3 regions of the Caproiciproducens sp. genome follow, and region 2 is predicted to be linked to each of the others. Evidence: predicted binding sites of a transcription regulator. Region 2 holds the regulator's gene; each other region holds the start of a gene.
What was found. The regulator HrcA, encoded in region 2, represses chaperone genes, less so after heat shock. The targets are predictions, from matches to a motif close to TGTTAGCACTCNNNNNNNNNGAGTGCTAACA.

Region 1: the regulator HrcA is predicted to act here: its motif matches at 7,180-7,210, upstream of ACQGQ5_RS12295 (Hsp20/alpha crystallin family protein).
Region 3: the regulator HrcA is predicted to act here: its motif matches at 5,248-5,278, upstream of htpG (molecular chaperone HtpG).

What each region holds. Positions count from the first base shown of each region.
Region 1 covers NZ_JBNLXQ010000012.1:603-10,337, reverse strand. The annotation lists gene ACQGQ5_RS12310 (diguanylate cyclase domain-containing protein) at 1-1,998, opposite strand, end outside; gene ACQGQ5_RS12305 (AAA family ATPase) at 2,258-5,347, opposite strand; gene ACQGQ5_RS12300 (metallophosphoesterase family protein) at 5,337-6,476, opposite strand; gene ACQGQ5_RS12295 (Hsp20/alpha crystallin family protein) at 6,639-7,064, opposite strand; gene ACQGQ5_RS12290 (cupin domain-containing protein) at 7,433-7,774, opposite strand; gene hcp (hydroxylamine reductase) at 7,786-9,372, opposite strand; gene ACQGQ5_RS12280 (ATP-binding protein) at 9,392-9,735, opposite strand, start outside.
Region 2 covers NZ_JBNLXQ010000006.1:71,237-80,971, forward strand. The annotation lists gene dnaK (molecular chaperone DnaK) at 1-1,422, opposite strand, end outside; gene grpE (nucleotide exchange factor GrpE) at 1,505-2,122, opposite strand; gene hrcA (heat-inducible transcriptional repressor HrcA) at 2,138-3,169, opposite strand; gene hemW (radical SAM family heme chaperone HemW) at 3,359-4,483, opposite strand; gene lepA (translation elongation factor 4) at 4,476-6,284, opposite strand; gene ACQGQ5_RS07700 (hypothetical protein) at 6,585-7,142, opposite strand; gene ACQGQ5_RS07705 (hypothetical protein) at 7,129-7,383, opposite strand; gene spoIIP (stage II sporulation protein P) at 7,409-8,497, opposite strand; gene gpr (GPR endopeptidase) at 8,557-9,375, opposite strand; gene rpsT (30S ribosomal protein S20) at 9,475-9,735, shown strand, end outside.
Region 3 covers NZ_JBNLXQ010000002.1:86,028-95,762, reverse strand. The annotation lists gene ACQGQ5_RS02160 (cell division protein FtsQ/DivIB) at 1-874, shown strand, start outside; gene ftsZ (cell division protein FtsZ) at 1,049-2,140, shown strand; gene ACQGQ5_RS02150 (magnesium transporter CorA family protein) at 2,454-3,377, shown strand; gene ACQGQ5_RS02145 (FumA C-terminus/TtdB family hydratase beta subunit) at 3,471-4,001, shown strand; gene ACQGQ5_RS02140 (cation diffusion facilitator family transporter) at 4,004-5,179, shown strand; gene htpG (molecular chaperone HtpG) at 5,303-7,186, shown strand; gene ACQGQ5_RS02130 (transglutaminase family protein) at 7,391-9,735, opposite strand, start outside.

The sequences.
Region 1 (9,735 bases), on a different contig from region 2:
GGCCTTTCCAACCGCTTTGCTCGGCCTGCCGTAGGAGTCGTACATGATTTTCGCTTTCACGCGGTGCCAGACAAACCGGCCCGTTTTGGTAATGAAACGGAACTCGATTTCATACTCCGTATTGCCCATCTGGAACTCCTTCAGCAGCGTCCGGAACCGCGGCAGATCTTCCTTGCAAATGCTCTGGTTGCGCAGAATATCCTTCATGAAATCCCTGATGTGCGGATACTGCCCGGTCAGAGCGGTAAAAAGCGGGGAAAAGTCCATCCGGTCGGTCAGGATATCGTATTCGAACATGATGTCGTCGGAGAGGTTCTCCGCGATCTGGTAACGCTCCCTTTCCACTTCCAGCTCTTCCTGCGTCTGCTTGAGCGAAGTGATATCCGTGTAAACGCACTGGTAAATCACCTGATTGTTCCGGTTGACGGTGTGCGTTCCGCTCAGAGAGACCCAGATGACGCCGCCGTCTTTCCTCACCATGCGGAATTCCGCGATAACGGGCCTGTTTTCCTCAATCTGCCTTTTCAGCAGAACCGACACAAGCTGGGCGTCTTCGGCATGCACATTGCGGATCCCTTCTTCACCCGGAAGCCGGGCGTATTCCTCTTTTGTATATCCGCACAGCTTATAGAACCCGTCGCTCGCGTAGATCAGCTTCAGCCCCCCGTCGTACAGATACTGCGCCACGCCGCCGGGGATGCTGTTTGCCAGCGTCTGCAGCTGCGTCATGATCTCATTCGCTTTTTTATGCGCCTGCTTTGACTCGGTAATATCCACAACGACGGCGTAAAATTCCCGGTAGCCGTCCTCATGCGCCACAATTTTAGCCCGGTTGAGCAGCCAGCGGATATTCCCGTCCGCCGTGACGATCCGGTATTTTACCTCCGCGAAATTCTCTTGGGAAATCTGATGGTGAATGCTGCTGATGGTCTGCATACGGTCTTCTTCATAAATCATGTTATAGAAGGAACGGTCATAGGCGCTGAGGAACTGGTCCAGGGTATATCCCAGCATTTTTAAAAGCCCGTTGCTCACGAACTGGAACTCCGCCTTTTCGTCGGCGCTGAAGCGGAACGCGCCGCCCGGCAGGTTGGCGATGAAGGTTTCCAGCTCCACCTTGGTGCTTTTCAGCTCGTCGTTCTTCCTGCGGAGCCGCTCCCTGTTCTTTCTTTCCGACAGAATGACATAAGCCGCGATCAGAACCAGCCCAACGGTAAGCTTGATCACCAAAGAGACGGTATCGGTCAGAATTTTGTTGGATTTCGACGTAACGGCGTTGATGGAAACCGTTCCGATCACATACCAGTCCTCCATACCGACCGGCGTATAGGAGACATAATACTCCCCTATATTGGAGTAATAGTGGGAACTCCCCTGCTTTCCGTCTTTCATGGCTGACTTGATCTGGGCGAGAGAGGACGGGGCCTCCAGCGCCAGATGCGTGTCCGTAAAAATATTCTGCTCCGTCTGCCGGGAATCCGGCGAGGCGATCACCGTTCCGTCCCCCCCGGCCAGCCAGCATTCTCCCTTTTCCCCGGAATTCTCCGCGTTCAGCAGGCTGCCGAACGATTTTGCGGGGATAATGGAGCTGACGGTACCGGTAACTTCCCCCCCATGCCGGACGGGCACGGCCACGACGATGCTGCGGGTACTGTCCGTCCTCGACCGGGGCACCGCCGAAACGGCCGTTTTGCCGTTCAGTGCCTGCTGAAAATAAGGGCGGTCGCCGATTTGGACGGTCTGTCCCCCTGCAAGGCAGCAGGTTCCGTCGGGCAGCCCCACCCCGACCGCAGCCGACTGGTCCGCTTTCTTCAAATCAACCAGCAGGTCCTTCACAGACGTCTTGTCCAGCACGTCATTTTCCGCGCCGATTGCCTGAGCGGCCAGTTCCATGGAGGAAATCGTGTTATTCAGCTCCATGTTGACCATTTGGGCGTTACGCCGGGTATCGGACAGCAGATTTTCCTGCACTTCTTCTTCAAAAGTTCTGTTTAGCAAAAAAGAATACCTGCTGAAAGACAGAATCATAAACCCAACAAAAATAGCGATGATCAAAATTGCTGTGATGGGCGTATTGATTCTTCTTTTCACTGAAATATTCCTCCAAGACGACGAAATTTTCACCAGTCCCCAGCAGGATCGCGAAAGATAATTCCATACTTATATATTTCTAATAATATCATAAAACGGATATAAAAGAAACATTTATTTCCAATTCCCATTAAAAAGCGCGGCCCGTCGGTTCTTTCAAAAAATGTCACGCGGATACGGTTTGACCGATCTTTTTCGCCACGGCGTTCAGGCCCTCCCGGCGGGCCAGTTCCGGAATATTCTGATGACAGGTGAAGAGGATGATCTGGGCGCCGCCGCTGTTTCCGGCATAATCGGCGAGGAATTTCAGGCCCTGTCTTGTCCGCTCGTCGTCGTACTGCAGAAAAACGTCGTCCAGCAGCAGCGGAAGCTTCGGGCCCTCTTCCGAAAGCAGCTCCGCAACCGCCAGCCTGAGCGCGAAATACGCCTGATCGATCGTGCCGCTGCTCAGATACTGCCATTCGTGCGAAACCGCGTTTTCCGAATCCTGCACGTTGATATCGAAATTTTTTGAAACGATCACATTCTGATATTTACCGCCCGTAATGCTGCTGAAGATCCGGGCGGTTTTTTTGTTCAGGAGGGGACCGAAGCTCCGGCGGATTTCATTGAAGGCCTCCGTGAGCGTGTCCTTTGCAAGGCTGAGGCACTGATACTCCGATTCTCTTTCCGCAATCTCCTTTTGCAGTTCCTCCGTCTCCTCTTCCAGCTCGCTGACATTCTTTTTCCCCGCGAACCGGTTTTTGATTTCGGAGCCCGTCTGAATCAGTTCTTCCCTTGTTTGCTGAAGCTGCTCAAAGCATTCGGCGCTGAGGCGCCTGAGATGCTCCGCACCCTGATCGTCCAGGGGCTCCGGCATCCGCACCCCGCAGGCGCTGAGAATCTCTTCCCGCGCTTCCCCGGCTTCCCGCTCAAGCTGTTCGGCGGGCTTCCCCTCTCCCTGCTCCTTGAGGGATTCCGACTGGCTCTCGATTTTCTGCCGCAGGGAACGGAGCTCCTCCATCCGATTTTTCAGCTCCTGTACGGCGCTCAACGCTTCCTCAAAGGAGGAGACCGGCCGGTACGCGCCGACAAAGGAAAGGAAGGCGGCGGTTTGCCCCCGCAGGCTTTCCTGTGCCTGAGTCAGGGCTTCTTTCGCCCTGTCCAGATTTTCCCGTCTCATGGCCGCCCGCTCCTGAAAGCTTTGGAACCGCATCCGCTTGTCCTGAAGCTCCTCCGTCGTGCGGCACCCCAGCGACTGAAGCTGAGACCGTATCCCGTCCGCAAGCGCCGCTTCCCGGGCCGTTTTCGCGTTCAGCTCCTCCCGCAGAGCGGGAAGACCGGTCCGCTGCTCCGGGCCGTCCGCCGGAAGCTCCGCGCGTTTTTCCCGCACATCCTTCAAAAGGCCGTCAAGCTTTTCCCCGATAAACCCGAGTTTCAGTTCCAGCTCACGGTTCCTGCGTTCCGCTGCGGACATCTGCTCCGCCGCCATACGGCAGAGCTCTTCCGCCTGTGCGGCCGATTTCCGCACTTGCTCTTCTCTGGCCGAGGCCGCCTGCCATTCGCCGGCGGCTTCCTCTTCCGCCCGCTTTGCGGCTTCCGTTTCACGCTCCGCGGCAAGACGCACGCTTTCCAGATTTGCTTTTGCCGCCGCGGCTTCGGCTTCGTCCACGACCGTCGTGGCCACGGCTCTGGTTCTGGCTTTCCCAACGGAGAGAACCGCCGCCACTCCGGCGACGGCCAAACCGGCAAAGCAGGCGGGCGACAGAGTGACACCCAGCGCAACCGACGCAGCGGCGATCAGAATCGCCCCGATCAGCAGCCCTTTCCGGATTTCACGACCGGCATTTTCGTTGACCGTTACCTGCCGGGGAGTACCGGCCTGTTTCAGCCGCTCCTGTGCCGTCTCTATTTTTTGCGCGGAAAGGGACTGTACGGATTTCAAATCCTGCCCGGCGGCCTGATACGCGGTATTTGCGCTTTCCCTGCGCTGCCCGGCGAGCGCATGCTCTTTCTTTTTCCGGTCGAAGTCCTCCCGGCAGGCCTGGCAGGACCGCCGCGCTTCCTCCAGCTCCAGAGAAGCCTCTTGGCAGGCGTTTTCCTGATCCCGCTTCTGCTGCAGTTGCTCCTGCAGCGCTTTTTCCGCTTCCGCCAGAGCCGACCGTTTTTTCTCCGTTTCGGCGGCGGCGCGGACGGCTTCCCGAAGGGCAAGGATATCCTGCTGCAGCTTCGCACGCTCCTGCTCCCGCTTTTTTACTTCCTCCGACACTGCCGGTGAAATTTCCTCGACCGGCTCGGCCGGGTCCTCCCGCTCCAGGGTACGGACATTTCTGTTCCTCTCCTCCAGAAGCTGCTGAAGGGACCGGACCTGAGTGATCCTTTCTTCCGCGTTTTGAACGAATTCCTCGTCAAAAACAATATCGCCCGAAGTAAGGAGGCCGGATTTCTCCCCGTATTCTTTGATCTGCGCGTCGAGTTCCTTTTGCTTCTGAACGATTTTGTCTAGATTCTGAAGCTGGACGAGCTTTTCCTGCAAAGCGGACCGGGCTGTGGAATGCCGATATTCCTTTTCCAAAGCTTCTTTCTTCTCGTTCAGCCCGGCGTACCGGCGCTCCATCCGCTTTTTTTCTTCCTCGTCCGCCAGAGCCGCCGCCCGCTCCTGAGCAAGCCGCTCCTGCTGCTGATAGCCTTTATCCAGTATGCCGATTCTGCCGCTTCTGGACTTCAGCTCGTTCATGGCGGCCTGCAGACGGGTTTCCACCCGTTTCTGCGACACGCTTTCATCCCCGGTAGAGACCAGATTCAGAAGCTTCTGGGTAATTTCATCGTCCCTGTCCGCACCGGCCATGCTCCCGGCCTGCCCGATGAAGACGCTTTTCTCAAACGCCGCGGCCCCGATTCCAAAAAAGCGCTGGCCAAGGTCGGTGCCGCTGGCGATCTTTTCTTTTTCCCCGGCCGCCGTATTCCACAGGCTGATTTTATCCGTCGCGTTGGACGCGCCGAATAGCCTTTCCAGCCGATAGACGGTCCCGTTGTCCTCAAATTCGAGGAATCCCGACATTTTGGCCCCGTCCCACGGCTGATATTTTTTCCGCATATTTTTGGAAAGGTCGCCGCTCCTGCCCTCGGAACCGTAAAACATCATTCTGATAAACGCCATGACGGTGCTTTTTCCGTCCTCGTTATTTCCGTAGAGGATTTGGAAGCCGTCCGTCAGATCGAGCGTATACTCCCTCAACTTGCCGAAATGTCCAATGTAAATTTTGTTAATTTTCATTCAGCTTTACCTCGCTGTCAAACGCTTTTAAACCGATATCGAGCGCGCGCCGGCACTGCTCCTTCTGCGCTTCGCCCGCCGCAGCGGCGAGCTTTTCCAGCATGCGCCGGACAAAAATCCCCTTGAGGGAGGTCTCCTTGGACAGCGCGTTCAGATCGGCCTTCAAACGCGTCTCGTCCCTGAGCTTCACAAAGTACAGCTCGTTTTCCAGCCTTGCCGCAATCGCGGCGCAGTCCGGCGAAAAGGAAGCGTCGAGCGCGCCCTCCAGAATGATTTTATAAAGATTTTCCGCATACGTATCCCCAAACTGCCGCTGCAGCGTGTGAAGGACGACGGCAGCCGCCTCGCTGTTGGCCGAGACCCCGCCGATATCGACGCGGACCTCTAAATTTTTCCTTCGGCACACCGGGCGGAAAGCGAGGTCAAGCCTGTCCCTGCTCACGGTGCCGATATAGACGCCCTTTTCCCCCAGCTCGTCGAACCCCCTGCCCTCCGGACAGCCGCAGTAGGCGTAAGCGGTCCTTCCGCTGCGCAGGATTTCAGTGCGCATATGAATATGGCCGAGCGCAAGGTAATCCATGCCGCTGAAACGGATCCGGGAAGGGGTGATCGGGTTGTAATTGCTCGACTGGTTCTCGGCGACCAGGTCCCCGTGCAGGACGCAGATATTCAGCAGGTCGTCCCGGGGCGCGCCGATTTCTCCCAGCAGGGGTTCCGTGACATACGTTCCCGTAAATCCCGCGCCCCACACGCGCACGCCCTTGCCGGGCAGCTCAAAACAGTCGAAGCCGGACTGAAAAATATGTACGTTTGCCGGCCAGTCCGGGTCGGCGTACGGGGAATCCAGAGAAACATAGTCGTGGTTTCCCGGCGCAACGGCGACTGCCGTTTCGGGAATTTCGGACAGCGCCCTTTTGACGGAACGGACCGTCGCGGCGTCCGTACCGGAGCTTTCAAAAAAATCCCCGGCGATCAGGAGCAGCTCAACGCCTTCCTCTTTGCAGAGGGAGACGATCCTGTCAAACGTCATCAGCATTTCTTCCCTGCGCTGGCCCGCTTTGCTCCCCAGCGAAGTAAGCTCCGCGCCGAGGTGCAGGTCGGCACAGTGCAGTATTTTGATTTTATTCATTCCTTTACGCCCCCGGACAATCTTCTTTTCATTGTTTCCATTATATCAAAATCAGCAGGGGAAAGCAATTGCCGGGCGGCTTTTCCGACGGGGCGGAAGGCCCGTAAAACAGACGAAAAGGGCCGCCCGGGATTGCTCCCGGGCGGCCCTTGGCCGTTGCTGTTAACGGATTTCTATTCTGCGGCTTTCGGGCACCACGGTTTCCACCTTCGGCATACTCAGCTCCAGGATCCCATCCTTATACTCCGCGGAGATTTCATTGGCTTTGACATCGGAGATATCGAAGCTGCGGGAGAACGAGCCGTACTTGCGCTCCCTGCGAATGTAATTGTCCTTTTTCTCCTCGGTTTCATCCTTGTGCTCCGCGCTGACGGTCAGCCTGTCGCCCTCGATATCGATCTTGATATCTTCCTTCTTGAAGCCCGGCAGCTCCGCCTTCAGCAAATACTTGCCGCCCTGATCGATCACATCGGTACGAAAAGCGGAAAAGCTTTGCGGCAGATCGCCGAAGAAGTTTTTCTCCATGTTATCAAAATAGTTGAACAAGTTGTTTTCCCTGCGTCCAAACGGCATTAAATCAAACATCATCAAAACCTCCATATCAATTCATTTGATTTCTTCGGAAGCGCTGCTTCCTTTTACAATTATTACTATATCCAATAATTGTGAAAAATAATCAGATAAAATATTGCCAAATTATTAATTTTAGCACTCTCGTGTTTAGAGTGCTAAAATTGATCAAAATTTCCGATTGGAACGGCATTTCTCACCCCCGGCCCCTCCCGCACACAAAGCAAAACCGAAAGCATTTTGGCGCGGAAGGGAGCCGGGCGGGAGGGGTTGAGGACAGCGAAAGCTCTTCTGAACATCCCGGTATAGCCGGAAGTTTTCGGCATAACAGGAAAAACCGGCCCTCAGGCGATACGAAATCACCGAAGGGCCGGCCTGACGAACGATCAACCGGGGAACACGACTACCAAAAACATTTTGAACTGCTGGGAAGCACGGACCGCGTGGGGCGTTTTCGCGGGCATGACGATGGTCTGGCCGGCTTTGAGAAGATGCTTTTCGGAACCGATGGTAATTTCGCCTTCTCCGTCCAACGCAATGACCATCGCGTCGCCGTTCGACTCGTGGGAGCTGATCTCCTCCCCCTGGTCAAAAGCGAAAAGCGTAAGGCTGACCGCCGGGTTCTGCGCCAGCGTCTTGCTGACGACCTGACCCGGCTGATAGGTTACCAGCTCCGCCAGAGTCAGCGCGGTTGAAAAATCGATATTTTTGATATAATTTTTTTGCATACGGCGCCCTCCTATTTCAGCATAGCGGCCAGATCCTGTTCGGGTGTGGTGATCGGCATGATGTTGAATTTCTCCACCAGTATTTTAAAAACATTCGGGGATACAAACGCGGGAAGCGTCGGGCCCAGGCGGATATTGGCAATGCCGAGCGACAGCAGGGTCAGCAGGATACAGACCGCCTTCTGCTCATACCAGGAGAGCACGATGGATAGCGGCAGGTCGTTGACGCCGCAGCCGAAGGCTTCCGAAAGGGCGACCGCAACCTTGATCGCGGAGTACGCGTCGTTGCACTGGCCCATATCCATGATGTGCGGCAATCCGGCGAGCGTTCCCATGTCGAGGTCGTTGAAGCGGTACTTTCCGCACGCGCAGGTCAGGACGACGGTGTCCGGCGGGGTAAGCTCCACCAGCTTAGTGAAATAGTTTCTGCCGGGCTTTGCGCCGTCGCAGCCGCCGATGAGGAAAATGTGGCGCAGGGCTCCGGATTTCACCGCCCCGACCACCTTGTCGGCAACCGACAGCACGGTGTTGTGGCCGAAGCCGGTCATCAGCTTTTCGCCGCCGTTGATGCCGGGCATATGCGTGTCCTGCTCGTATCCGCCGAGCTCCAGCGCTTTTTCGATCACGATGCCGAAGTCCTTTTTACCGTCCGATTCGCCGATGTGGGGCATTTCGGGATAGCCGACCACCGCGGTCGTGTAAACCCTGTCGGCATAGGCGGGCAGGGGGCGCATCAGGCAGTTTGTCGTAAACAGGAACGGCGCCGGGACATTGAGAAATTCCTTCTGCTGATTCTGCCACGCAGTACCGAAATTGCCTTTCAGGTGCGGATACTTTTTCAGCTCGGGATAGCCGTGCGCGGGCAGCATTTCGCCGTGTGTATAAATGTTGATCCCCTTGTCCTTTGTCTGCTCCAGAAGCTGTTTCAGATCGTAAAGGTCGTGGCCGGAAACAACAATGAACGGGCCTTTCTCAATCGTATTGCTCACTTCGGTCGGCACGGGATTGCCGAACGACTCCGTATTGGCCTGATCCAGCAGAGCCATGCACTTCAGGTTCACCTGGCCGAACTCCATCACAAGCTCCAGAAGGCGGGACGGGTCCTGCTCATAGTCGATCGCCGTCAGCCCCTTGTAGAACCAGCCGGTCACCTCGTCGTCGGTATAACCCAGCACATAGGCGTGATACGCGTACGCCGCCATTCCTCTCATGCCGAGCAGGAGCAGGGATTTCAGCGAACGGATATCCTCGTCGCCGTTCCAGAGTTGCTTCAGGTCAAGGTCGTCGGTGCCGCCGCATTTTGAGCCGCAGGCGGCGCAGCCGGGCGCCAGCGAAGCCTTTTCGTTCCTGATCTCGGCGATAAGAGCCTCGATCGCCTCATTGTCAAAATTCACGTTGGTAATGCACATGAACAGGCCGCGCAGAATCAGCTCGTCCGATTTTTTGGTCCTTCCCGAATTCCCCGCCGCTTTGGCCAGGCCGACCAGCGCGCCGGTCAGCTCATCCTGAAAATCGGCGGTCACGCTGCTTTTGCCGCAGACCCCCATTTTGGTGCAGCCGGTTCCTCCGGCGGTTTGTTCACACTGAAAACAAAACATTTTTCTTTTCCTCCTTCAATTAATCTTCTAATATTTCACCGTCGGTAGCGACGGTAACGACACGCCACGGGATCATTTTCCCCGAATTCTGCAGAGCGGTCTTCACAGAGTTCACCATTCCGCCGCAGCAGGGCACTTCCATGCGCACAACGGTGATGCTTTGAATGTCGTTCAGGTTCAGAATATCCGTCAGCTTTTCACTGTAATCGATATCGTCCAATTTCGGGCAGCCGATCAACGTGATTTTATTTTTCATGAACTGATGAATATTCGCGCAGGCATAAGCCGTGCAGTCCGCGCAGATAACAATGTGCGCGTTTTCAAAATACGGGGCGTTCGGCGCGACCAGCTTCAGCTGGCACG
Region 2 (9,735 bases):
GGAGGAAATCGTGATCTTCTGCTCCTTGCCTGTGCCCATATCCTTGGCGGATACGTTGACGATGCCGTTGGCGTCGATATCAAAGGTGACCTCGATCTGGGGGATTCCGCGCGGCGCCGGGGCAATGCCGTCCAGCTTGAACAGGCCGAGCTGCTTGTTGTCGCGGGCGAATTCGCGCTCGCCCTGCAGGACGTTGACCTCAACCTGGGTCTGGCCGTCCGCCGCGGTGGAGAAGATCTGGCTCTTCTTGGTCGGGATGGTGGTGTTGCGCTCGATGACCTTGGTCATGACGCCGCCCATGGTCTCCACGCCGAGGGACAGCGGGGTAACGTCCAGAAGCAGCAGGCCTTCGACCTCGCCGCCCAGCACGCCGGCCTGAATCGCCGCGCCGATGGCGACGCACTCGTCCGGATTGATGCCCTTGAACGGGTCTTTTCCCGTAAAGCCCTTGACAGCGTCCTGCACGGCGGGGATCCTGGAGGAACCGCCGACCAGCAGAACCTTGTTGATCTGCTCGATCTTCAGCCCGGAATCGGAAAGCGCCTGACGGACCGGGCCCATGGTCTTTTCCACAAGGTCCGCGGTCAGCTCGTTGAACTTCGCCCTGGTCAGGGTCAGATCAAGGTGCTTCGGGCCGGAGGCGTCCGCCGTGATAAACGGCAGGTTGATCGAGCTGGAGGTCATGCCGGAAAGCTCGATCTTCGCTTTTTCGGCGGCTTCCTTCAGCCTCTGCATCGCCATCTTGTCGCCGGAAAGGTCAATGCCGGTTTCCGCCTTGAAGGAGGAGGTCATCCAGTCCATGACGCGCTTGTCGAAGTCGTCGCCGCCGAGGCGGTTGTTGCCCGCAGTGGCCAGAACTTCCTGTACGCCGTCGCCCATTTCGATAATGGAAACATCAAATGTACCGCCGCCAAGGTCGTAAACCATGATTTTCTGGTCCTCGCCCTTGTCGATGCCGTAGGAAAGCGCGGCAGCCGTCGGCTCGTTGATGATACGCTTTACATCCAGTCCGGCGATCTTACCGGCGTCCTTTGTCGCCTGGCGCTGTGCGTCGGTGAAATACGCCGGGACGGTGATCACCGCGGAGGTGACCTTTTCTCCCAGATAGGCTTCCGCGTCGCCCTTCAGCTTCTGAAGGATCATTGCGGAAATTTCCTGAGGAGTAAAGCTTTTCCCGTCGATATTGACCTTATAGTTGGAACCCATTTCTCTTTTTATGGAAGACACGGTGCGGTCCGGATTGGTAATCGCCTGACGTTTCGCAACCTGACCGACCATACGCTCGCCCGTTTTGGAAAAAGCAACAACGGAAGGGGTGGTTCTGGCGCCTTCCGCGTTCGCAATGACGACCGGCTCGCCGCCCTCGATCACCGCAACGCAGGAATTGGTAGTGCCTAAGTCTATGCCTATTGTCTTTGACATACTGTTTACCTCCAAAAAATAAGTTTTGAAATTGAAAAATCAATCTATGAAAAATTTTGAAAATTACCTGAAATCAGCCAAATCAGTTCGCGACCTGCACCATCGCGTGGCGCACGATCTTATCCCCGATTTTGTAGCCCTTCTGGAACACCTGCACAATGGTGTTTTCCCCGGCGTTTTCGTCCTCCACGTGGGAAACCGCGTTGTGAAGATCCGGATCAAAGGCTTCCCCGGCTTCTCCCATCTCGGTCACGCCGAGCTTTGCGAGCGCCCCTTTCAGCTGCGTGCCGACCATTTCAACCCCCTTGCGAAGGTCCTCCACGGTGCAGTCCCGCTGCTTCAGCGCCCGTTCAAGGTTATCCGCCACGGGTAAAAACTCCGTGACCGCAGCGGCGGTCGCGTCGGCGTATACCGCTGTTTTTTCGCGTTCCGTGCGTTTGCGGTAGTTGTCGTATTCCGCGGCTGTGCGGAGCAAAAGCTCTTTTTGCTTTTTCAGCTCCTCCTGCGCCTGCTCCAGCTGAGCCTGCGCACCGTCCTTCGGCTTTTCCTGTCCGGCCGGATTTTCCGCCGCCGCAGTTTCCCCGGCGCGGGCCTTCTCCGCCTTAGAGGTTTCCTCCGGCTTGCCCGCAGAGGTTTTTTCGGGCGTTCCGGAAGCTTTCGTCTGCTTTTTATCCACTTGTTCTTTTTGGTTTTTTTCCAAAACAGTGACCCCTTTCTATTCCATATCCAATAGCTCTGTCAGCATTCTTCCGACGGAGCCGGAGAGATATTCAATATTGGAAATGATCTTCCCGTAGTTCATGCGCGTAGGGCCGATAATGGCGATCGCGCCCGCGTCCCTGCCGCCGACCGAGTACCGGGAGACCACCACGCTGGACTCGCTCAGCTCGGGCCGCTTGCTTTCCTGACCGATCAGCACCTTCATGCTGTTGGTCTGCTGCATCAGAAGGCGGGAAAGCTCCTGCGGCCGGGAGAGGAAATCCATAATGCGGCGGATACCCGCCTGCCCCAGCTCGCTGCAGAACAAAAGGTTCATTTCCCCGTCCAGACAGACCTCCGTCTGCATGGTGTCCTGCGCCACGTCCAGCACCGCCATCAGCGCGTCGCTCATCAGCATCGTCATGTTTCCCAGGGACGCGGCAAGGGACTGAATGTACGCCGGCGTAACGGTGGAAACCGGCAGCCCGACCAGCTTTTCGTTCAGCACCCTGAAAAACACGCGCAGGATCTCGGGGGTAATATCGAAATCGCAGTGGAAAACGCGGCTTTTCATGGTGCCCGCGGAGGTCATCAGAATGGCCATCGCGGTCCTGCGGCTGGTCTGCACAAACTGAATGGCGCGGATGTCCGCCGAGCTTCCGCTCGGCGTGGTGGAAACGGCCGCGAACCGGGTCATTCCCGCCAGCGCCCGCGCAACACCGTCCAGCAGCTTTTCGGGGTCGTACGCGCTCGGCAGCAGCAGGCTGTCGATATAGCGCTGCTCTTCCCTGGAAACCGGATGCTTTTTCATCAGCGTGTCGATATAGACGCGGTAACCCTTATGGGAAGGAATTCTTCCCGCGGAGGTGTGCGGCTGCTCCAGCAGCCCCATTTCCGCAAGGTCGCTCATTTCATTGCGCACCGTCGCGGAGGACACGGTGAAATCAAGGGTGTCGCAAAGCGCCTTGGAACCCACCGGTTCGCCGGTCGCGACATATAAATCAACGACAGCCGCCAGAATTTTCTGTTTCCGTTCGCTTAACTCCAACCCTTTCACCTCGCCTTTTTATATTTTAGCACTCTAATAGTTCGAGTGCTAAATCTAATTAATAATTTACCATTACTTTACCCCATTGTCAATATAGTATTTGTAAACTCTTTGTGAAATCGTAAATTTTATAAAAAAGGCCGCGTTTTCGCAGCCTTTAAGGGTATCCGCAATCTCCGCGGTTTTCCGCTATCCGCTTTCCCCGCTGTACAAAATCTCCGCCGTCAGCAGGTTGGAAACCAGAAATCCCCGCGGCGTAAAGCGGAACCCGCCGTCCCCGCAGACGGTCAGCCCGCCCTTTTCATAAAGCTTCGCCGCTTTCCGCATCCGCGCGGGAAGCCCCGTGCCGAACCGCGCGCGGCAGCCTTCGTCCGTCAGCCCCTCCGTCAGGCGCAGGGCAAGCATGGCGTATTCCTCAAACCCGCCGCCCTCCCCGTCCGGCACGGGTTCTCCGCCTTCGAGAAAACCCGAAAGGCTTCTTGGATAATAGAACCGTTTCCCTTCCATAAACGAATGCGCCGCCGGGCCGATTCCCAGATATTCTTCACAGCGCCAGTATTTCAGGTTGTGGCGGCTCTCAAAGCCCGGCTTCGCGAAATTGGAGACTTCGTACTGGTGAAACCCGCGCTTTTCCAGCTCTTCGCAGGCGAACAGATAGAGGTCGCCCGCCTCGTCGTCGTCCGGAACGCACAGCGTTTCCTTCTTTTTTCCGTAAACCGTATCCGGCTCGATTTTCAACAGATAGGCGGAAAGATGTTGAATCCCCGCGTCCGCGCAGAAATCGATCGAGCGCAGAAGGCTTTCCCTTGTCTGTTTCTGGATGGCAAGCATCAGGTCGAGGGAGAGATTGTCAAAACCCGCGTCTTGTGCGTAAGCGACCGTTTTTTTCGCCTGTGCGGCGGTGTGCCGCCGGCCCAGAAGCGAAAGCTCGTCCTCGTTTGCGGACTGCAGGCCGATCGACAGGCGGTTTGCCCCCGCCGCGCGGATTTCCCGCAAAAAGCCGCGCAGGTCCTCGGCGGGATTGACCTCCACGGTAATTTCCGCGCCGTCCAGCCCGAAGCATTCCTTTGCGCGCGCAAGGATCGCGGACAGTCGCTTTGCGCCGAGCAGGTTCGGGGTGCCGCCGCCGAAGTACAGCGTGTCGGCCCTCCGCCCGTACCGCCCCGCGTACGACCCGAGCGCCGAGAGCACCTGCCGGGTGTACCGGTCCATTTTCTCCCCGTCGGCGGGCAGGGAATAAAAATCGCAGTACGGGCATTTGCCGTCGCAGAACGGCACATGGAGATAAAGGCCGAAAGGCTTTTCGTTATTCATCCAGCTTCAGCACACTCATAAACGCCTCCTGCGGCACCTCCACCGTGCCAAGCTGGCGCATGCGCTTCTTGCCTTCCTTCTGTTTTTCCAGCAGCTTCTTTTTGCGCGTGATATCTCCGCCGTAGCACTTGGCCAGAACATCCTTGCGCATGGCCTTGACCGTTTCGCGCGCGATGATCCTGCCGCCTACGCAGGCCTGGATCGGCACCTCAAAAAGCTGACGCGGGATTTTCTCCGACAGCTTCTCCGCCATCTTGCGCGCGCGCGGGTAAGCCTTGTCGGCGTGGATAATAAAGGAAAGCGCGTCCACCACGTCGCCGTTGAGCATGATGTCCAGCTTGACGAGGCTGCTCTTTTTGTATCCGCTCAGCTCATAGTCGAACGAGGCGTAGCCGCGGGTACGGGATTTCAGCGCGTCGAAAAAGTCGTAGATGATCTCGTTCAGCGGCAGCTCGTAATGGATGTCCACACGGTCGGTGTCGATGTATTTCATATCCTTAAAGACGCCGCGCCTGTCCTGGCAAAGCTCCATAATATTGCCGACATATTCGCTCGGCGTATAGATGTGGGCGTTGGTGATCGGCTCCTCCGCCTGCGAAATCAGCGACGGGTCGGGGTAATTGGTCGGGTTGTCGATAGAAATCACTTCGCCGTTGGTTTTCGTGATCCGGTAAACCACGCTGGGGGCGGTGGTAATAATGTCGAGGTTGTATTCGCGTTCCAGCCGTTCCTGAATGATCTCCATATGCAATAGGCCCAGAAAGCCGCAGCGGAAGCCGAAGCCGAGCGCAACGGACGTTTCCGGCTCAAACGACAGCGCCGCGTCGTTCAGCTGCAGCTTGTCCAGCGCGTCGCGCAGGTCGGGATAGCGCGCGCCGTCCGCGGGGTAAATCCCGCAGAAAACCATCGGCTGCACCGAGCGGTAACCCGGCAGCGGCGTTTTGGCGGGGTTGTCCGCCAGCGTAACGGTGTCGCCCACGCGGGCGTCCTTCACCGCCTTGATGGAAGCGGCGATATAGCCGACCTCCCCGGCGCTGAGCCCCGCGCTCGGCTCCAGGCAGGTCGCGCGGCCGTAGCCGCACTCCACCACGGTGAACTCCGCGCCCGTCGCCATCAGCCGGATGGTGTCTCCCGGACGCACCTGCCCGTCCTTCAGCCGTACGTGGATGATCACGCCCTTGTACGCGTCGTAGTAGGAATCAAAAATCAGCGCCTTGAGCGGCGCGTTTTCGTCGCCCTGCGGGGGCGGAACGTGTTTGACGATCTGCTCCATCACCTGGTCGATGTTCGTTCCCAGTTTTGCCGAAATACACGGCGCCTCGTCCGCGGGAATCCCGATGACGTCCTCGATTTCCGCGCGCACCTTTTCCGGCTGTGCGCTGGGCAGGTCAATCTTATTGATGACCGGAACGATTTCCAGCCCGGCGTCCACCGCCAGATAGGTGTTCGCCAGCGTCTGCGCCTCGATCCCCTGGGAAGCGTCCACCACCAGCACCGCGCCTTCACAGGCGGCGAGCGAACGCGAAACCTCGTAGTTAAAGTCCACATGGCCCGGGGTATCGATCAAATTGAAAACATAGTCCTGCCCGTCCTGCGCGCTGTAAACGAGCGTAACGGCGTGCGCCTTGATGGTGATGCCCCGTTCGCGCTCCAGATCCATGCTGTCCAGCAGCTGATTTTCCATATCGCGCAGCGCGACGGATTTCGTCTGCTCCAAAATGCGGTCGGCCAGCGTGCTTTTCCCGTGGTCAATGTGCGCAATAATGCTGAAATTCCGTATTCTCCCGCGTGGTATCGACAAATTTATCACCTAATCCTCAAAGATAATATGGCTTTGGCAGCAGTTCCGGCTGTTCAATGCCTCGTGTTCCCCCGTCAAAAACGGGAGCAATACAGAGCTGCTCCGCAGTCAGACTGAAAATGCCGGAAAGATAATGAATAATATATTATAACACAGATCGCGAATCCTGAACAGTAGGCCGTGCGGCAGGGTGAAATTTTTATAAAACGCGCGAAACAAAGCCCGGTGAAATCCGGGCTGTAAGACACGCATAAAAACAGCGGCGTACCGGGAAATTTTTTCTCCGGCGCGCCGCCATGATCAATATTTCAGATTTCTGTAATACTTGTCGTTCAGCAGGCGTTTCTTGTGTGAGCGGTTCGGACGGCGGTAGCGTTTGCGGCCTCCGCCTCTCGGCGGACGGCGGTTGCTGAACACGACGATCAGCACCACGACGATGCCCAGCGCGATACACACCCACGACAGGATCCCGATCCAGTTCATTTTCTTGTTGGCCGCGGTGTCCACGATCACGGAGCTGAGCGGATTGTTTTCCTCTATGCTGTCCACGCTGGGAAGAACAATCTCGCTGGATTCCTCTCCGCTGCTGAAAATCCCGTCGGAAACGTCGCCGGACTCTTCGGAGAAAGCTTCCGAGGACACCGGCTTTCTGCTCGTGGCCGGCCTTCTGGAGCTGACGGCTGCTTTGCTGGAAACGGTGCTCGCGGCGGGCCGCGAGGAAGCCTGGGAGGACTGCTGGTTCAGGATCTGTTCCACCTGTTCGGGCGTTATCTCAGTTGCCAAGGCGGTAACGGAATACAATGAAAACATAAAGATCAATATGAATACGGAAAACCATATTTTCTTATGTTGATTCATGATACGTTTCCTCCACAGCATTCTCTCTCAATGATAATACGAAATTATTATACCATACTTTCGCCACATTGCAAGTTTCCTGCCATGTTTTGCCGGTAATCTGGTAAAGAAGGGTTTTGTCGTCGCCAAAGCCGATTCTGCGGGAATTGGCGTCGACCTCCGCCATGCCGAAAAGCAGCGCAAGGACGCAAAGCGTGCTGAAAAACGATGCGAAGAAAGTTCTTTTCCTTTTTCTGTTCATTTTTTTAACATCTTTTCCTTTCCGCTTAGGTCAGGCCGTTCAGAACGTTGACCAGCGCTTTTCCAAACAGCTCCCCGGAGTACGCCGCCTCGTCAAGGGTGTTGACCTCGGTGCCGAACTCGATCAGCAGGGAGCCTTTCGTCAGATTTTCATTGTACTTCCTCGCGCAGAAATTCAGGGGCCGCGCCAGACCGGGGTATAGGTCCGCCAGCGACTTCTGCAGCCGCACGGCCAGCCTGAAATTGTATTCCCAGTTGGGGAACCCGAGCGTGCCGTCGTCGTCGCAGCCGGAGATGATCATCACCTGCGCAGCCTTCCTGCCGTTGACCGTCGCAGTCGGCTTGATCCTTGTTCCGTCGGAGGTGCCCATCGCGTCGCGGTGGATGTCGAGCGTCACCTGGATGCCCGGATATTTCTTCAGGTTGTTCTGCATCGTCACCTTGGAGCGGTCATACGAGCCGTTGTAGCTCGGGTAGTCGTGCAGGGTGGTGTCGTGTACCACGTTGATTCCCGCGGCCTTCAGCTGCTCGGCGATCCGATCGCCCACGGCGACCACGCTTTTCGCTTTGTCCTGGCTGCGCGTATCGCCCAGAAACGCCTCCGTCGTGTGGGTGTGGTAGATCAGGACCTGCGGCGTCGAGTTCTTGACGATTTTCACCGCCGGCTGTTTCTGAAGCTCCGAAGCGATATCGACCGTATGATTTTTATTCGTATTTTTTACCCATATATTATTGTATTGGGAACCGGAATTGGCAATGCTCATTTCCTTCACGCCCTTCGGCAGCGCAACGGACGACTGCGCGCCCGACGCCGCGTCCGAAGCGGCCTGTGAGCTTGCCCCCGTACCGGAGCTGCTTTGTGACGAAACCGGGGCGGAGCTTACGCCCGAAGAAACCGGCGCCCCGCTGCTCCCGTGCTCATTATCCTCTTCATCCTCTTCCAGATATTCCTCTTTCATTGCTTCGGCGGCGCCCGCGGGCATGATAAAGCCCGCCGCGGCGAACGCCGCGTCCTTTGCCTGCGGCACGGGCAAACGTCCCAGAACGCACGCGACCGCCGCAAACACCAGTGCAACCGAGCAGATTCCCATTCCCTTTTGCATCCAGTTTTTCATATCCTGCCCCCATTGAATGATATTCATTCTTATGCGGGCGGGACAAATTTCATGATGCTTCAGGTCAATTCTTCAAAATCCTGGATGCTGAGGGAGGGGTTCAGCGCCACGTTGATCCCCATGCTCAGCAGTCTCGCGCCTCTGGAAATAATCAGGTCGATTTCGCGCGGGGTCACCATCATCTGGGCGCCGCGCGGCGCGATTTTCTCCTCCGACCCGTCCGTTTCGCCGTCCAGCAGGTCCGCCGCCAGAGTGGCCGCGTCCACCACGGTCGGAATCCCCATGCTGACCACCGGTACGCCGAGCGTGCTTTCGTCGATGCGCGGCCTTGCGTTTCCCACGCCGGCCCCGGGAGAAATCCCCGCGGAGCAAAGCTGCACCGTGCAGCCCAGCCGGGCGGGGCTGCGCGCCGCAAGCGCGTCGACAGCAACCACGGCGTCCGGGTTCAGCTCCTTGACCAGCGCCTGTAAAAGCTCCACGGCTTCGATCCCCGTGCAGCCCAGCACCCCGGGGCTCACCACGGAAACGGGGCGCAGCCTGTCCAGGCCCGTCACCCTTGCCAGCTCGCCCTTGATATGCCTTGTCGCCAGAATTTTTTCGGCGACGAGCGGCCCCAGCGCGTCCGGTGTAATGGCGCGGTTCCCAAGCCCCGCCACCAAAACGCTTCCCTTCTCCGGCAGCAGCGCGGTCAGCTCCTGCGCGGTCAGGGTCAGAAGGCTGTTGTCGCTGTCGATATGGTCGGAGATCGCCTGGACCTCCAGCGTGACATAGGCGTTGCCCTCCTCGTCTATCCGCGTGACCGTGCAGTCCTTTTCTTTCCGTGTAACGTGCCTGCTGGGTTCCGTATTTTCCAGCGCCAGATCGGTACGGAATACCATAAAAAATCAGCCCTTTCCTATTTTTTTTAAAACACTTGCATTTTTTATCCATCGATGGTATTATTATTGATACGTGACAATGTCAAAGGAGGTGGAATCATGCCCAACATCAAATCAGCCAAAAAACGCGTAAAGGTTATTGCTACAAAAACACTCGTCAACAAGTCCTTTCATTCCGGACTGAAAACTGATATAAAGAAAGCAAACCTTGCCGTAGAATCCAATGATGCCAACAAAGCGGATGCCGTTAAGGTTGCGATTAAGAAGATTGACCAGGCTGCGGCAAAAGGAATCCTGCACCAGAACACAGCCGCAAGAAAGAAATCAGCTCTTGCACGCAAGCTGAACGCGGCAAATGCA
Region 3 (9,735 bases), on a different contig from region 2:
ATGGGAAGAACAGGGCGCGGGCGCGCGCGGCGGCGCAAAATACGCTTCGCCGAAGCGCAGGGCGGATAACCGGAAAAGGCGCAGGCGGCGGTTTCTTCTGCTGTTTTACATTTTCCTGTTTTTCGCGGTGATTGCGGGGGCGGTGGCCATTTCCCTGACCGTCCTGTTTAAAATAGAGACCATAGAGGTCACCGGGACCTCCCGCTATCCGGCGCAGGCGATTGTGCAGGCGGGAGGAATCCAAAAAGGGGAAAATCTTTTCCTTGCCCATACCAGAAGCGCGGCGGACGCGATCCAGCAAAAGCTGCCGTATATCGGCACGGCGAAGGTTTCCCGGCGCCTTCCTGCCAAGATTGTGATCGAGGTAACGGAGGAAACCGTTTCCGGTGCGATCGAGTACAAGGGAAAATACGCGGTGGTCAGCGCAAACGGAAAGGTGCTTGAGCTGACGGAAAAGATGCCGGAAAACTGTACCTCCATCAAAGGGCTTTCGCTTTCCAAAGCCGAGGCCGGGAAAGCGGTCGTTTACGCGGACGCTTCCCAGAAAGAGACCTTTCAGAGCCTCAGCGCCGCGATCAGCGCCAACAGGTTTGAAAAGATTACGGAGATGGATTTCAGCGATCCATACAAGATCCGGGTCGTCTACGACGGGCGCATCGTTATGAACCTTGGCCTGAATTCCGATCTGGATTATAAACTCCGTTTTGCAAAAAGTATTTTCGACGCGGGAAAAATCAAGGACAACGAACGGGGCACGCTGAATCTTTCCGTAGTAGTGGAAGACAACAACGCCTTTTTTGATCCCAACTATTCGGTTTCCTCTCCCGCGTCCTCTTCCACGGCGGGTCAGGCTTCACAAAATAGCAGCGGATAGTTCTTTTTGTGAATATTAATATTCGCGAATTATACTATACTGAATAAGATAGAATTTTATTGAAATTGTGACCGATAAGTGTTAAATTAATATTATATAAAAAAATATAATGTTTGCAGCCGCGGCAGCCCGCCGGGCGCGAATGATAGACGTACATTAAGGGGGATGCAGCACATGTCTTTCGAGATTGACAATGACTTTGACAACATTGTGCAGATTAAAGTAGTCGGTGTGGGCGGCGGCGGCGGAAACGCGATTGACCGCATGGTCACTATGGGCGTCCAGGGCGTTGAGTTTATCAGTGTAAACACCGACAAACAGGCGCTTTACCGTTCCAAGGCCACACAGAAAATACAGATCGGGGAAAAAGTCACGCACGGAAAGGGCGCGGGCTCCAAGCCGGAAATGGGGCAGAAAGCCGCGGATGAAAGCCGTGAAGCCATCGCGGCCGCCATCCGGGGCAGCGACATGGTTTTCATCACCGCCGGTATGGGCGGAGGGACAGGCACCGGCGCCGCGCCGATTGTCGCGGAGATTGCGCGCGACATGGGCGTGCTGACCGTTGGAATTGTGACCAAGCCCTTTGATTTTGAAGGCCGGCGCCGTATGGAGCAGGCCGAAAGCGGAATTACCGCCCTGCGCGAGCATGTGGACTCCCTTGTTGTCATCCCGAATGAAAGACTGAAGATGGTCAGCGAACAGCGCATCACCCTTATCAACGCCTTCTCCGTTGCCGACGATGTTCTGCGCCAGGGCGTACAGAGCATTTCGGATCTGATCAAGCTGCCCGGTCTTGTCAACCTTGACTTTGCGGACGTCACCGCGGTCATGAAGGACGCCGGCTACGCGCACATGGGCGTGGGCAGGGCTTCCGGCAAGGATAAAGCGGAAACCGCCGCCAATATGGCGATTTCCAGCCCGCTTCTCGAAACCGCCATCAACGGCGCCAAGGGCGTCATTATCAATATTACCTCTTCGCCGGACATCGGTCTGGATGAAATTGAGACGGCCTCCTCCATGATTGCCGAACAGGCGCATCAGGACGCCAACATTATCTGGGGCGCGGCGTTCGACGAAAACATGGACGACGAAATGAGCGTTACGGTCATCGCCACGGGCTTTGCGACCACCAACGGAACGGTCTTTCCTTCGGACAAGCCGGAGCAGGACGCCAGACGGGACGAGCCCGCGAAGCCGGTCGGCAAGCCCAACCCGATCGACGACGAGGACTTCACCGACATTATGTCGATTTTCAACCGCAAATAAGTTTAACAGTACATAGCGGCCTTCCGGCGGATACGTTTTCGTATCCGCCGTTTTTTGCTTTCTATCCAAAATGCACGATAAAATCCAGTCGGAATTCCCCTAATTCATTCAAAATGAGCCATGTAGAGCATTTTAGAACAGATTTGAACCAATATTGCTCAAAATACCCCGATTGCTCTTGTAATCTCTTGATATTGTGTTATAATAGCTTTTGGAATAAAGACATCCAAATTTGAACATACTGGGGGTGGCATTGTGAAACCTGACCCTTTAAGTCGACAATTCATTCAATTTCATAAAGGAGATGAGCGCAATGCTGTCCTATTACAAGACGATCAACGGTCACATCTCGCCGATTCCTTCCTGTGAACCCGGGTGCTGGATCAACTGCGTGGCGCCGGACGACGAGGAAATCAACAGCCTGATTGCCGACTTTCAGATTGAACCCGATTTCTTCCGCGCGGCCATGGACGAAGAGGAATCCTCCCATATTGACAAGGAAGACGAGAGCACGCTGATCATCATCGATATCCCGGTGATTGAAAAGGCCGGTAAAAATATTACGTACACCACCACGCCGGTCGGCATTATTCTGACGGAAAAAAACGTGATCACCGTTTCCACCCAGGAAAACCCGATTATCAATGAATTTTCGGAGGACGTTGTCAAGGGCGTTCAGACCAACATGAAAACCCGCTTTGTCCTTCTTTTTATGCTGCGCGTCGCGTCGCGGTATCTGCAATACTTAAAACAGATCGATAAGATCAGCAATTTCGTGGAGCGCGAGCTCCGCAAATCCATGAAAAATTCCGAGCTGATCCAGCTGCTGGATATTGAAAAATCCCTGGTGTACTTTTCTTCTTCGCTCAAGGCGAATGAAATTACCATTGAAAAAATCATGCGCGGCCGCGTCGTCAAGCTTTACGACGACGATCAGGATCTGGTCGAGGATGTGCTGATAGAAGTAAAACAGGCAATCGAAATGTCGAATATCCACCTCAACATTCTGTCCGGTACCATGGACGCGTTTGCTTCCGTGATTTCGAACAATCTGAATATCGTCATGAAGGTTCTGGCTTCCCTCACCCTCTTGATTTCCATCCCGACCGTTATTTCTGGTGTTTACGGCATGAATGTGAGCGGGATTCCGCTGACGAATTTCTGGTTCCCGGTATCGCTTTCCCTGGTCTGTATGGGAATCGCCTATTTGATACTGAGAAAGAAAAATATGTTTTAATTGATTCCGGTATATGCTATAATAAATAAGAATAAAAATAAACTGATAGGGAGCTGTAATACAGTTCCCTATTCTGATCGTTGTGAGGTTAGCATGGACAGACTGCAAATTCATACGAACGATATGGCACAGGCTGCAAAAACGCTGCGCGCGGGCGACAGGATTCTGCTGAGCGGCACGGTCTACACGGCGCGCGACGCCGCGCACAAGCGGCTGTTCGCCATGCTTGACAAGGGGGAGCCGCTCCCGTTCGAGCTGAAAAACGCCGCGATTTATTACGCTGGTCCGACGCCCGCGCCGGACCACCTGCCGATCGGCGCGTGCGGGCCGACCACTTCCTCGCGCATGGACGTGTTTGCGCCCCGCCTGCTGGACCTGGGGCTGAAATGCATGATCGGCAAGGGCGGACGCTCTTCAGAGGTAGCAGACGCCATCCGGCGCAACCAGGCGGTGTACCTGTGCGCGATCGGGGGCGCGGGGGCGCTTGCGGCAAAATGCGTCCGTTCCGTCAAAGTCCTTGCGTTTGAGGACCTTGGCTGTGAATCCGTGAAAGAGCTGCAGATAGAGGATTTTCCGCTGTTTACGGCAATCGACTGCTGTGGAGGCAGCCTTTTTGAGGTGTAGCTATGTTTCAGTTTTTAATTCGTTTGTTTGTAAAAGATTATCAGAAAACGGACGACAGCAAGGTGCGGGAACGGTACGGAAAATTATCCGGAGCGGTCGGAATTGTGACGAATATCCTGCTGTTTCTTATGAAGATCACGACGGGGATTCTTTTTCACAGCATCGCGATCACCGCGGACGCCATCAACAACCTGTCGGACTCCGGCTCGGCCATCGTTACTCTGGTCGGCTTCAAGATGGCGGGAAAGCCGGCCGACGAGGAGCACCCGTACGGCCACGCGCGTATAGAATATCTTTCCGGCCTGATTGTGTCGTTTGTTATCCTGATGGTCGGCTTCCAGCTGGTTCAGAGCTCCTTCGATAAAATCCTGAACCCGGAGGACGCCGAATTCAGCCTGGTTTCCGTCGGCGTGCTGCTTCTGTCGGCCCTGATCAAGCTGTGGCAGTGCCTGTTCTATAAAAAGGTCGGCAGCGCCATCGGCTCCTCCACCGTTTCCGCAAACGCGGCGGACAGCCTGAACGACGTGTTTTCCACCCTGTCCGTTCTGGCCGGCATCCTCATCACCTATTTTACGGGCTTTAACCTTGACGGATACATGGGCGTGATCGTCGCCCTGTTCATCATGATTACGGGCGTCCGGCTGATTATCGAAACCAGCAATCCGCTTCTGGGGATGGCCCCCACCAAAGAGCTGGTGGACGAAATCTACGCCAAAATAATGAGCTACGACGGGATCCTGGGGATCCACGACCTGAACGTCCACAATTACGGGCCCATGCGCTGCTTTGCCTCCGTTCACTGCGAGGTCTCCGCCGGACAGGATATTCTGGTGAGCCATGATATCATCGACAATATCGAACGGGACTTTCTCAGCGAAAAGGGAATCCACCTCGTGATCCACCTTGACCCGATCGTGACGGACGACGAGCGCACCAACCAGTTGAAAAAGCAGGTTATGGAGATCATCGGGGGCATTTCTCCGGAAATCAGCATGCATGATTTCCGTGTGGTGTGGGGCACCACCCACTCCAACCTGATTTTTGACGTCTGCGTTTCGTTTGCGTTCCCCATGAGCGACAGCGAGCTGACCCGGCGGATTACGGAGGAGATCAACAAGCTCGACCCGACCTATTTTGTGGTCCTTACCGTCGACCACAGCTATGTTCCGGAGCCATAATGCGCCGCCCGCAACAAAAAATTAACAATTCACCTACTTGCATTTTCCGGGGGCTTGTATTAAAATACTTTTAGCACTTAAAACCAGAGAGTGCTAAAATTGATGGACAGAGGTAGGTTGATTATGGCAGTAAAACAATTTAAAGCGGAATCCAAACGCCTTTTGGATTTGATGATCCATTCCATTTATACCCATCGCGAAATTTTTATGCGCGAGCTGATTTCGAATGCCAGCGACGCCATTGACAAGCTTTATTACCGGACGCTGAGCGACGGCGACACCGGACTGAACCGGGACGATTTCTGCATTCAGATAATTCCGGATAAAGAAAACCGCACGCTGACCATTACCGACAACGGCTGCGGCATGACGAAGGACGAGCTGGAAAACAACCTCGGCACCATTGCCAAGAGCGGCTCTCTGAATTTTAAAAAAGAAAACGAGCAGAAGGAAGATATTGAAATCATCGGCCAGTTCGGGGTGGGCTTCTATTCCGCGTTCATGGTCAGTGAAAAGGTAACCGTCGTCAGCAGGCCGTACGGCGGGGAAGAGGCTTACCGCTGGGAAAGCAGCGGCACCGCCGGCTACACGATGGAGCCCTGCGAAAAGGAGGGCCACGGTACCGATATCATCCTGAAGATCAAGCCGAATACGGACGACGACAATTACGACGAGTATCTTGATTCCTATACCATCCGGAACCTTGTCAAGAAATATTCCGATTACATCCGCTATCCCATTAAGATGGACGTTGAAAAAAGCCGTCTGAAAGAGGGCAGCAAGGACGAATACGAAACCTATACCGAGAACGAAACGCTGAACAGCATGGTTCCCATCTGGCGGAAAAATAAAAACGAGATCACCGAAGACGAGTACAATGAGTTTTACAAGAGCAAATTCATGGACTACGTCAATCCGATCAGGGTGATCCATTCCAGCACCGAGGGCACCGCGACCTATAACGCCCTGCTGTTCATTCCCGCCAAGGCGCCGATGGATTTCTACACCCGCGATTATGAAAAGGGCCTTCAGCTTTACTCCAACGGGGTGCTGATCATGGACAGGTGCGCGGACCTGCTGCCGGATTATTTCAGCTTTGTGCGCGGCCTTGTCGACTCTCAGGACCTTTCGCTGAATATTTCCCGCGAAATGCTGCAGCATGACCGCCAGCTGAAAATCATCGCCGGACGTCTGGAAAAGAAGATCAAGTCCGAGCTGGAAACGATGCTGGAAAACGAGCGTGAAAAATACGAGGAATTCTTCAAAAATTTCGGCCTGCAGCTGAAGTACGGCCTGTATCAGGATTACGGCACGCACAAGGACGTCCTGCAGGACCTGCTGCTGTTCTACTCCTCGGGCGAAAAGAAGCTGGTCACGCTCAAGGAATACGTTTCCCGTATGAAGGAGGACCAGAAATATATTTACTACGCCTGCGGCGAAACCACGGATAAGGTGGATATGCTCCCGCAGACCGAGGCTTTGAAGGATAAGGGCTATGAAATCCTTTATCTGACCGACAATGTGGACGAGTTCGCCCTGCGGATGCTGATGAAGTACGGGGACAAGGAGTTCCGTTCCGTTTCCGCCGACGACCTGGGGCTGGAAACCGAGGAGGAAAAGAAGGAAGCCGCAAAGCAGGTGGAGGAGAACAAGGACCTGCTGACCTTTATGAAGGATGCCCTTGACGGCAAGGTCAAACAGGTGATCCTGTCGCAGAAGCTGAAAACGCACCCGGTATGCCTGTCCACCGACGGCGCGATCTCCATCGAGATGGAAAAGGTGCTCAACGCCATGCCGACGGATGAAAAGGTCACGGCGCAGCGGGTGCTGGAAATCAACGCGAACCACCCGGTTTTCGCGAAGCTCCGAGAGCTTTACGAAAAGGATCAGGACACCTTAAAGGAATACGCTTCCCTGCTGTATACGCAGGCCCTGCTGATCGAGGGCGTCAGCATCGACGACCCGGTCGCGTTTTCCAATCAGATCTGCGGCCTGATGACAAAATAAACACCGACTAATACCATCAAAATAGCTACAGCAACTCCATATCAGTTTGCGGGACAAAACACGTTTCTCCCCCGCCTTCGGCGGAGGAGAAACGTAATCCTGTTGCAGAATCAACTGGAAATGCTGTAATATTATTTTACAGGCGAAAGCACCGGGAGCGGATTGATGATTCCGCTCCCGGTGCTTTTTGACCGTTTTGCGCGGCTAAATGAAATTGTCCAGATACTTGAATGCGAAGCGCTTTGCCCTCGGCAGGCGCCCATAGCATTCGCGCGCCGTTTGCTCCGCGTAGTCCGTCATGATTTTTCTTTCCTTTTCCGTGATTCCCTGACGGCTGAACCGGGCTTTCAGCGCGAGGCCGGTGATTTCCTCGCTGATTTCCACGCCGTATTCCGTGAGCTTTGTGAGATAGGCATAGACCGCGATTGCGGCCCTGTTGACGTCTGTATGCGCAAATAATTTCAAACGGCGTGCTATTACGATTTTGCGCTTTAACGCCGTACAGGCAAGCAGAAGGGCAATCAAAGCGATAATAAGGACAAGCGGCAAAGCGGAATTGCTCAGACCCGGGGTCCCCTGCGGCCCCGCGCCGGGGGCGGAGCCCGCGGCGGAAGACGATTCGGTTTGCGCGGGCTGGGAGGAAGCGGCTTCCGGCTCGCTTTGCACGGCGCTTTCCGCGGAGGGATTGCCGGATTCCGCGCTGGGAACCGGGGGCTGGTTCACCGGGTTGTTGTCCTGCGTCAGATTCCGGGCCGGATTGAAGCCGGGCGTGACGTCGAACGGCTGCCAGCCCAGCCCCGGGGAATAAAGCTCCACCCAGGCGTGCGCCCGGCTGTCGGGGATATCCGCCCAGCCGTCGCTTCCCGCGTTCAGATAATCCCCGGTCGTGACGATATACCCCTCCGCGTAGCGGGCCGGAACGCCCATGGCCCGCAGCATGACGACGGCGGCGGTGGCAAAATGGACGCAGTAGCCCTCGTGGCTCTCCGACAGGAAATAGTCGGCGAAGTCCCTGCCCTTCGGCGGTTTTTTCGGCGAAAGGGTATAGTAGCAGTGGTCGCTCAGGTAGTTTTTGACCGCGTTGGCAATGCCGTCCGCGGACGAATAATAGGAGGAGCTGTCTAAGTCCTGTACAAAGAATCCGTTCAGCCGCTCGTCCTGCTTCATCAGGCTCAATATTTTTTCTCTTGTACCCTGCGGCAGCTGCGTGTATTTGCCGTACAGGAACAGCCGGTACTCCTGCTCCTTACTCACAAAGGTTTTGGTTTCCTCATCCAGCTTGTTCAGAAGATTATCGGGAAGCGTGCTTTTGTAATAATCCGCAATGGTGCCGGTGTTCAGGACGTTCAGCCGGTACTGCGCGTTTAAATAATCCGCCGCGCCCCTTGTCCGGAACAGGGAATTCGGAGTCAGCGTAAAAAGGATCCCCCACGGAGTGGATCGGGTCGCCTCTTCCGAAAGGGCGTATGCGTAAAAGCTGTATTGCCCGGTGCCGAAAAGAGCGCCGGAGCGGATAAACGCGTCGTTGATAAACCGCACGCCCGAAATCTGCTGCGGGGTAGTGGTCAGGTTGTACGGCGCGTAAATGCATTGCTTTGCCGCCGCGATATTTTGAACCTGAATCCCAAACGGCTGAAAGTCCGGGGTATCTCCGCGGCGAGACAGGGAGGCGTACTCCCCGGACAGGTTCTGAACGTTCAGGCCGTCCAGCTTTTGGTTGATATCGGTGTAGTCGGAATCCGGCGGCAGCTCCCAGCCTGAGCCGGTATAGACGCTTCCGGCAAAGCTTTTCAGGTAGAGGGGATACGGCCGGTCCGTCTTGACACGCAGGGCGGTTTTTCCGGTGAATTCCACCCGCCCGGCACCGGACAGGTCCACGTGGGAAACGTTTCCGGCAAAGGCTTTGCCGCCGTTCAGAAAAGTACCGTCCGTTGCGGTGTCGATCAGCTCCGTGCGCAGCTTTTCCGCTCCCTCGGGATGCCGGTAGCTCTGCGGGGGAAACGTGCTCATAATCAGCGCGAAGCTCAGCAGGACCGCCGGAATCATCAGCAGGCCGCTTCGGGACGATACCGCGTCGTTTCTGACGGAAAAGCCTTTCGCCTTGGCGGAGCCCTTCTTCTTTTCGTCGGACAGGCGCGTCAGTATCAGCAGCGTCCAGCAGAGAAACAGCAGAAGCACGGCGGGGAAATACGGCGTGATCGTAAAGGCCAGCGCCGCAAGCAAAAAGGGAAAGGTGGCCAGAAAGGCCAGCCAGAAGCTTTTCCGTTTGATGACGGCGTTGCTCACCAGGCCCGTGACGGGGAACAGGACAAACAGGACAAACAGCGTGCACAGTTGGGAATACTGCGCCGCCGGGGCCAGAACAAGGTAGATGGGGAATTCAAAGTCGGAATGCTCCGCGTAGGCGGTCATCATCCGGTTGACGGTGATGAGGAAGCCCTGAAAGATCCATTGGCGCAGGTACCAGACCGCCGTGCAGTACGCCAGACAAAGGACTGGCAGCAACAGGGGCTGAAAGCGTTTGAAGGAGTCGATCAGCGCGAATACGG